DNA from 2 places in the Kocuria sp. CPCC 205263 genome. Region 2 is predicted to be linked to the other one. Evidence: predicted binding sites of a transcription regulator. Region 2 holds the regulator's gene; the other holds the start of a gene.

Region 1 (4,405 bases), on a different contig from region 2:
CGGGCGGGACCGGCGGCGGACTGGCTAGAGTGGGCGCATGAGCGCTTCCTCCACCGAGACCCGACCCCTCGCCGTCGTCACCGGTGCCACCGGAGGCATCGGCCGCGCGTGCGTGGTGGACCTCGCCCGCGACCACGACGTCCTGGCCCTGGGCCGCGACGCCGGCCGGCTGGCCGAGCTCTCCGGCATCCCGCACGTCACCGTCCGCGCCGCCGACCTGACCGACGTCGCAGCCCTGCCGTCCGTGGTGGCCGGCCTGGACCGGGTCGACGTCTTGGTGCACTCGGCGGCCGTGGCCGGGCGCACCACGGTGGAGGCCGCCTCCGTGGCGGACTGGCGGGGGCAGCTCGAGCTCAACGTGGTGGTCCCCGCGGAGCTGACCCGGCTCCTGCTGCCGGCCCTGCGAGCGGCCCGGGGGAAGGTCGTGTTCCTCAACTCCGGCTCGGGGCTCAACGCCCGCGCCGGGGACGCCGTCTACGCGGCCTCGAAGTTCGCCCTGCGCGCGCTCGCCGACTCGCTCCGCCAGGAGGTCGAGGCCGACGGCGTCGTGGTCAGCTCGGTGCACCCCGGCCCGGTCGACACGCAGATGCAGCGGGACATCCAGGCGGGCCTGGGCCACGAGTACGTCCCGGAGCGCTACCTCCGGCCGGAGTCCGTGGCCGCGGCAGTGCGCGCCGTCGTGGACGCGGGCGAGGACGCGCAGCTGACCACCCTCTCCCTGCGGCCGCGGGCCGAGTCGCGGTGACCGGCGAGGACGCGGTGCCCGACGACGCGGTGCCCGCGGACGCCCGGCCCGACGACGACGCCGCCCTCGGCGCGGAGCCGGTGCCGGCCGAGGAGGCTGCACCCGGCGCGGAGCCGGTGCCGGACGGGGAGGCCGCCCCCGACGGGGAAGACCCCGGGGAGGGGGCCGGCCTGGACGCCGTGGACCGCGAGATCCTCTCGCTCGAGAACCTGCAGTGGAAGTACCAGGGGGCGAAGGAGATGGAGATCCGCCGCCGCCTGAACCTCTCGCCCACCCACTACTACCAGCGGCTCAACGTCCTGATCGACACCCGCGCCGCCCTCGAGCACGACCCGATGCTCGTGGCCAGGCTGCGCCGGCAGCGAGGAGACCACGGATGACCCAGTACCCGCACGACGAGTTCGACGACGTCCCCGAGGACGGGCCCCGCCAGGGCGCCCACCGCGGTGTCCGGCCGACCGTCCGCGTGGGCGCCCGGGAGCTCACCGCCATCGTCCTGGCTGGGGTGCTGACCCTCGGCGTCGGGGTGTTCTCGTTCCTCAACGCCCCGGGCGAGGCCGCCCCGGCGCCGGGCGCCACGTCCCCGGGGTCCTGAGCCGACCCGGTCCCCGAGGCGTCCCCCCCCGTCGGCTCCGGTCCCGGAGCCCGTCCGCCCCGACGTCGTTCACCACGACGTCGTTCATCCCCGACGCCACCGGAAGGAACCACCGTGCAGATCGAAGGAAGCCGAGTCCGCGTCCGCGACTGGACCGAGGAGGACCTCGTCGACTACGAGGCGTGGATCATGCCGCCCGCCGGCGGCGGCGAGCACGAATGGCAGCGCACGGACGGCCCGTTCTACCCGAACTTCACGGCCGAGGGCGCCCAGCGCTGGCTGGGCACCCTCCGGGAGCACGTGACGGCCGGGGACTGGCCGGACCCGCGCGAGACGATGGTGATCGCCGACGCCGCCGACGACCGGTTCATCGGGCAGGTGTCCTGGTACTGGTCGGAGATGCCCACCGAGGACCCCGGTGACGGCACGCACCTGCTGCCGCTGCGCTCCCTGGGCATCACCGTGTACTCCCCGGAGCACTGGAGCGGCGGCTACGGCACCGAGGCGATGCGCCTGTGGATCGACTACCTCTTCGCCCACTCCGACTCCCACCGCCTCGACCTGGAGACGTGGAGCGGCAACGCGGGCATGTGCCGTGTGGCGGTGAAGCTGGGCTTCACCGAGGAGGCCAGGATCCGCCGGGCCCGCAGGGTCGGCGGCGAGTACTACGACCGGCTGATCTACGGCGTCCTGCGCGAGGAGTGGCAGGGCTGAGCGGAATTGGCTCAGGGGTTTGCACTCTCCGGGGACGAGTGCCAAGATTGCGATTAGCACTCAGTCGTGTGGACTGCTAATGGCTCGGTCCCCGGCCCGACCCGGGCAGCCACCGGCACAGGAGTGACACCTCAACCACCACGGTGAGGTGCCGCACGGCGTCGGGAAGAGTCCGCCGTCGTGCGCGCCGTCCGTCGCGGGCACCGTGGAGGTCGACCGTTTGTCTACCGTCCAGGAGGGACGAAGTCACATGGCAAAGATGATTGCTTTCGACGAAGAGGCACGCCGCGGACTCGAGCGGGGCCTGAACACCCTGGCCGACGCCGTCAAGGTCACCCTCGGCCCGCGCGGCCGCAACGTGGTCCTCGAGAAGGCCTGGGGCGCCCCCACGATCACCAACGACGGCGTGTCCATCGCCAAGGAGATCGAGCTCGACGAGCCGTTCGAGAAGATCGGCGCCGAGCTCGTCAAGGAGGTCGCCAAGAAGACCGACGACATCGCCGGCGACGGCACCACCACCGCCACCGTGCTCGCCCAGGCGCTCGTCAAGGAGGGCCTGCGCAACGTGGCCGCCGGCGCCGACCCGCTGAGCCTCAAGCGCGGCATCGAGAAGGCCGTCGCCGCGGTCACCGAGGAGCTGCTGGCCTCCGCCAAGGAGGTCGAGACCGAGGAGCAGATCGCCGCCACGGCGTCGATCTCCGCCGGCGACCCCGAGATCGGCCGCCTCATCGCCCAGGCGATGGAGAAGGTCGGCAAGGAGGGCGTGATCACGGTCGAGGAGTCCAACACCTTCGGGCTGGACCTCGAGCTGACCGAGGGCATGCGCTTCGACAAGGGCTACCTGTCGGGCTACTTCGTCACCGACGCCGACCGCCAGGAGGCCGTCCTCGAGGATCCCTACATCCTCGTGGTCAACTCCAAGATTTCCGCGGTCAAGGACCTGGTCCCCGTGCTCGAGAAGGTCATGCAGGCCGGCAAGCCGCTGCTGATCATCGCCGAGGACGTCGAGGGCGAGGCCCTGGCGCTGCTGGTGCTCAACAAGATGCGCGGCTCCATCAAGTCCGTGGCCGTCAAGGCCCCCGGCTTCGGCGACCGCCGCAAGGCGCAGCTGGCCGACATCGCCATCCTTACCGGTGGCCAGGTCATCACCGAGGAGGTCGGGCTCTCCCTCGAGACCGCCACCGTGGACCTGCTGGGCCAGGCCCGCAAGGTCGTCGTGACGAAGGACGAGACCACCATCGTCGACGGCGCCGGCACCGCCGAGGAGATCGAGGGCCGCGTGGCCCAGATCCGCGCCGAGATCAACAACTCGGACTCGGACTACGACCGCGAGAAGCTGCAGGAGCGCCTGGCCAAGCTGGCCGGCGGCGTGGCCGTCCTCAAGGCCGGTGCCGCCACCGAGGTCGAGCTCAAGGAGCGCAAGCACCGCATCGAGGACGCCGTGCGCAACGCCAAGGCCGCCGTGGAGGAGGGCATCGTCGCCGGCGGCGGCGTGGCCCTGATCCAGGCCGGCCAGAAGGCGTTCGACAAGCTGCAGCTCACCGGCGACGAGGCCACCGGCGCGAACATCGTGAAGGTCGCCATCGACGCCCCGCTGAAGCAGATCGCGATCAACTCGGGCCTCGAGGCCGGCGTGGTCGTGGACAAGGTCCGCGGTCTGCCCCAGGGCCACGGCCTCAACGCCGCCACCGGCGAGTACGAGGACCTGATGGCCGCGGGCATCAACGACCCGGTCAAGGTCACCCGGTCCGCGCTGCAGAACGCGGCGTCCATCGCCGGGCTGTTCCTCACCACCGAGGCCGTCGTCGCCGACAAGCCGGAGCCCGCGGGCGCCGGCGCCGGTGCCGACGACGGCATGGGCGGCATGGGCGGCATGATGTGATCGACGGCTGACCCGTCGAGCGTGCCCAGCACGCATCCGGCACGGGCCGGGCACCTCGCGGAGGTGCCCGGCCCGTCGTCGTCCCGCACCTGATGCCGCGGGGCCGGAAGTGGTGTTCAATCGTTAGCACCAGCTGCCGGAGGAGGTGCCGTGGACGTCGTCGTGTGGGACGCGGTCCCCGTCCAGGTCGCGCTCGTGCTGATCGCCTTCGGCCTCACCTCGCTGGTGGGCCTCGAACGGCGGCTGCGGCGCAAGAGCGCCGGGCTGCGCACGCACACCCTGGTCGGCACCGGGTCGGCGGTGTTCACCCTCGTGTCCGCCTACGGCTTCGGTGTCTTGCCCGGCATCGACGCCGGTCCCGACCCCTCCCGCGTGGCGGCGCAGATCATCACGGGCATCGGCTTCCTGGGCGCGGGCGTGATCTTCACGAACCGGGACGTGGTGCACGGCCTGACGACGGCCGCGAGCA
Region 2 (4,405 bases):
CGACAGTCGCCGGCGGCCGGGCGCGAGATCCTCGACGACGACACCCGCCACCTCGAGCGGGTGATGCTGGAGGCCAGGATCCGCGACGGCCTGCCCACGACCGCTCTGGCCGGCGGCGGGCGGACCGCGGTGGCCGGGCTGATCGCCGACGGGCTGGTGGAGCCCGCGGCGGCGCTGCGCGGCTCGCTGGTGCTGACCCTGCGGGGCCGCCTCCTCGGCGACGCCGTGGTGCGGCGGCTGCTCGCCTGACGCGGGCACCCCGGCCGGGGCGCCCGCACGAGGAGCGGACGCACCCGTCGGGAACGGATGCGTCCGTCCGGGACGCCCCCGGCGCGGACCGGTGTCAGCCGCGCGCGGCGCGCCCCCGGGACCGCTCGCGGAGGCGCTCGACGAGCCGGTCGTAGAGCCGGGTGTTGAAGCGGTAGAGGTGCGGTTCGCCGCGGTTGACCCGGACCCCGCCGATCAGGGAGCCGACGGCGAGCAGCAGCCACGCGGCGGCGGCGGCGAGCGCGAAGAACCAGCCGATGAACGGCACCGGGGCGAGCAGGATCCCGGTGACCACCACGAGGGTCGGCAGCAGTGTGAAGTTCATGGCCTCCATCGACTCCTGCTCCGTGAACGGGCCGCGCCCGCGGAAGACGCGGTGGACGAGGAACGAGGGGAGGAAGCCGATGACGCCGCCGAAGTGCGCCAGGGTCGCCCACTGGTGGTCCTCGGTGACGGTCAGCGGCTGGGCCACGGGGGAGAGGCCCTCGAACGGGGCCCCGGCGTTGTCGCGGCTCGATCGGGGGTCGGTCTGCACGGGCACGGATGTCCTTCGGCGGTGGGACCGCGGCGGGGCCGCGGACGGTGGGTGGGACACGACCATCCTATCGACCGGCCCGGAGGGCGGAGGATCGGCCCCGCGCACGTGTGCCTTTGTGACGATCTGCTGGGCGTTGCCCGTGCACGCGGAGCGGCGGGTCAGGCCCCGGGGGCGGTGAGGAAGTCGATGAGCTCCTCGACCCGGCCCAGCAGGGACGGCTCGAGGTCGGCGTAGCTGTCCACGCGGGACAGGATGTGCTGCCAGGCCCGGCCGAGGTCGCCGGGGGTGCGGTGCGGCCACCCGAGGGCGGCGGCGGTGCCGGTCTTCCAGTCCGTGCCGCGCGGGACCACGGGCCAGGCGTCGATGCCGAGGGTGCGCGGCCTGACCGCCTGCCAGATGTCGACGTAGGGGTGGCCCAGCACCAGGACGTTGCCCGCGGCGCCGGGCAGGCGCATGGTCTCCGCGGCGATCCTCGACTCCTTGGAGCCGGCCACGAGGTGGTCGACGAGGATGCCGAGCCGTCGCCCAGGGCCCGGCCCGAACTCCCGCACGGCGGCGGGCAGGTCGTCGATGCCGTGCAGCGGCTCCACGACGATGCCCTCGACCGCCAGGTCGTGGCCCCACACCTTGGCCACCAGCTCGGCGTCGTGGTAGCCCTCGACCCACACCCGGGAGGCCTTCGCGGTGCTCGCGCGCAGCCCCTCGACGGCCACGGAGCCCGAGCGCGTGCGGGAGGGCTTGCGCGCCGCGGGGGCCCGGCGGGGCTCGACGACGACCACGGGCTCGCCCTCGAGCAGGAACCCCGGCCCCAGGGGGAACGCCTTGACCCGCCCCCTCCGGTCCTCGAGCCCCAGCACGCGCATCCCGCCGATGGTCTCCAGGGACACGACCGCGCCGACCCAGCCGGTCGTGACGTCCTCCAGGAGCATCCCCGGGGCGACCGGGACCTCCGAGGAGACCGGCCGGCGGCGGGCGAGGGCGTCGTCGTCGAGGCTGCGCGGCCCCCAGCCGTGGTGGCTCATGGTCGTCCTCCCGGGTCGCGGTGCCGCGCGTCCGGCGCGGATCAGCCGGAAGCGTACCAAACCGCGGGGGCGACCGGCCGTCGGACACGGGGGCTACACTGGACGCCGTTGGCACTGCGGCCACCCGAGTGCCAGGGCATCTTCGGGGGCGTGGACGAACCGGGGAGGAGCGACGTGAACCATCCGAGACGACTGCAGATCCTGCAGGCCATCGTGGAGGACTACGTGCACTTCCGCGAGCCGGTCGGCTCCAAGGCCCTCGTGGACCGGCACCGGCTCGGCGTCTCCTCGGCCACCGTGCGCAACGACATGGCCGCGCTCGAGGAGGAGGGCCTGATCATGGCCCCCCACACGAGCTCGGGCCGGATCCCCACGGACAAGGGCTACCGCACGTTCGTCGACCAGATCGCGGCCGTCAAGCCGCTCTCGGGCCCGGAACGGCGGGCCATCCAGCGGCTGCTGGACGACGCCGCGGACATCGACGACGTCATGGAGCGCACCGTGCGGCTGCTCGCGCAGCTCACCCAGCAGGTCGCGGTCGTGCAGTACCCGCACGCCTCCGGGGTCACCGTGCGCCACGTCGAGGTCGTGGACCTCGGCGCCGGCCGGGTGCTGGTGGTGCTCATCCCGACCAACGGCCGGGTGGCGCAGCGCGTCGCCGTGCTGCGGGCGCCGCTCGAGGAGTCCCAGCTGCTCGAGCTGCGCGCCCGGGTGCTGGCCGCCGTGGTCGGGCGCTCCCTGACCGCGGTGCCGGACGCCCTCGCGGCGATGACCGCGAGCACCGCCCCGCCGCTGCAGCCGGCCGCCGCCGCCGTGGGGGAGGCCGTCGGCGCCCTCGCGGCGGGCGGGGCCGAGCACCGCATGGTCATGGCCGGCACCGCCAACCTCGCCCGCTCCACCGGGGACTTCCACCTGAGCATCGGCCCGGTCCTCGAGGCCCTCGAGGAGCAGGTGGTGATGCTCCGGCTGCTCTCCGAGATGGAGCAGGACGCCCGCGGGGTGGCCGTGCGGATCGGCACGGAGAACGCCGAGGGCCCCCTGTCCGAGGCCGCCGTCGTCGCCACCGGCTACGGGCCGCAGTCCAAGGTGGGGGTCGTGGGCCCCATGCGCATGGACTACCCGTCCACGATGGCCGCCGTGCGCGCCGTCGCCCGCTACCTCTCCCGTATCCTCGGGGGCTGAGCCCCCGCGGGCCCCGTCCACCGGGGCCCACCAGCGAAACCCACCACAGACCTCTCGACAGAACGGACCACGGTGAGCGATCACTACGAGACCCTGGGCGTGTCCCGGGACGCCAGCCAGGAAGAGATCAAGAAGGCCTACCGCAAGAAGGCCCGCCGGCTGCACCCCGACGTCAACCCCGGCCCGGAGGCCGCCGAGGACTTCAAGCGCCTCTCCCACGCCAACGACGTCCTCTCCGACCCCGAGAAGCGGCGCGTCTACGACGCGACCGGCAACGAGAACGGCACCGACACCGGCTTCGGCGGGGGCTTCCCCGGCACGGGGTTCGGCTTCGCCGACATCTTCGACACCTTCTTCCAGGGCGCCGGCAGCGCCGGCTCCGGCCGGCGCGGACCCGCGTCCCGCACCCGCCAGGGCCAGGACGCCCTGATCAACGTCCGGGTCACCCTCCGGGACGCGGTCTTCGGCACGGAGAAGAAGATCACCGTGGACACCGCCGTGGTCTGCCCCACCTGCGACGGCACCTGCTGCCAGGCGGGCACCCAGCCCGAGACCTGCGACGTCTGCCACGGATCCGGCCAGGTGCAGCGCCAGGTCCAGTCGATCCTCGGCACCGTGGTCACGGCGGCGCCGTGCGCCACCTGCCAGGGCTTCGGCACCGTCATCAAGCACCCGTGCCACGAGTGCTACGGCGAGGGCCGCGTGCGCGACCGCCGCCCGCTGACCGTCAAGATCCCCGCCGGCGTCTCGACCGGCAACCGGATCCGCCTCTCGGGTCAGGGCGAGGCCGGCACCGCCGGCGGGCCGAACGGCGACCTCTACGTGGAGCTCAAGGTCGATCCCGACCCCACGTTCGAGCGCCAGGGCGACGACCTGCACGCCCGCGTCCGGGTGCCCATGACCTCCGCGGCCCTCGGCACCACCGTGACCCTCGAGACCTTCGACGGCGAGCGCGAGGTGCCCGTCGCCCCCGGCACGCAGACCGGCCACACCGTCACCCTGCACGAGCTCGGGGCCACCCGGCTGCGCGGCGGCGGCCGGGGCGAGCTGTTCGTCCACCTCGAGGTCGAGACCCCCACGGCGCTCGACGACGAGCAGCGCGAGCTGCTCGAGCAGCTGTCCCGGCTGCGCGGTGAGGACCAGTCCACCGGCACCACCCTGAACTCCCCGGCCGGCTCCGGCGGCTTCTTCTCCCGGCTCAAGGACCGGTTCTCCGACCTGTGAGCCTGCCGGTCTTCAAGGTCGAGCCGGGCCGGCTCGCGGGTCTCGGCCCCGGGGCGGCGCTCACCGTCACCGGCCCGGAGGCCCGGCACGCCGTCACCGTGCGCCGGCTCGCGCCCGGTGAGCGGCTCGAGCTCGTCGACGGCGCGGGGACCCGGGCCACCGGGGAGCTGCG

The links. The regulator HrcA, encoded in region 2, represses chaperone genes, less so after heat shock. The targets are predictions, from matches to a motif close to TTNGCACTCGNNNNNNNCGAGTGCNAA.
Region 1: the regulator HrcA is predicted to act here: its motif matches at 2,108-2,134, upstream of groL (chaperonin GroEL).

What each region holds. Positions count from the first base shown of each region.
Region 1 covers NZ_JAVKPV010000015.1:20,886-25,290, reverse strand. The annotation lists gene RF647_RS17160 (SDR family oxidoreductase) at 38-745, shown strand; gene RF647_RS17155 (DUF3263 domain-containing protein) at 760-1,125, shown strand; gene RF647_RS17150 (hypothetical protein) at 1,122-1,340, shown strand; gene RF647_RS17145 (GNAT family N-acetyltransferase) at 1,455-2,054, shown strand; gene groL (chaperonin GroEL) at 2,305-3,936, shown strand; gene RF647_RS17135 (MgtC/SapB family protein) at 4,087-4,405, shown strand, end outside.
Region 2 covers NZ_JAVKPV010000003.1:340,291-344,695, forward strand. The annotation lists gene hemW (radical SAM family heme chaperone HemW) at 1-249, shown strand, start outside; gene RF647_RS06345 (DUF4870 domain-containing protein) at 344-808, opposite strand; gene RF647_RS06350 (DUF3097 domain-containing protein) at 964-1,827, opposite strand; gene hrcA (heat-inducible transcriptional repressor HrcA) at 2,002-3,009, shown strand; gene dnaJ (molecular chaperone DnaJ) at 3,082-4,233, shown strand; gene RF647_RS06365 (16S rRNA (uracil(1498)-N(3))-methyltransferase) at 4,230-4,405, shown strand, end outside.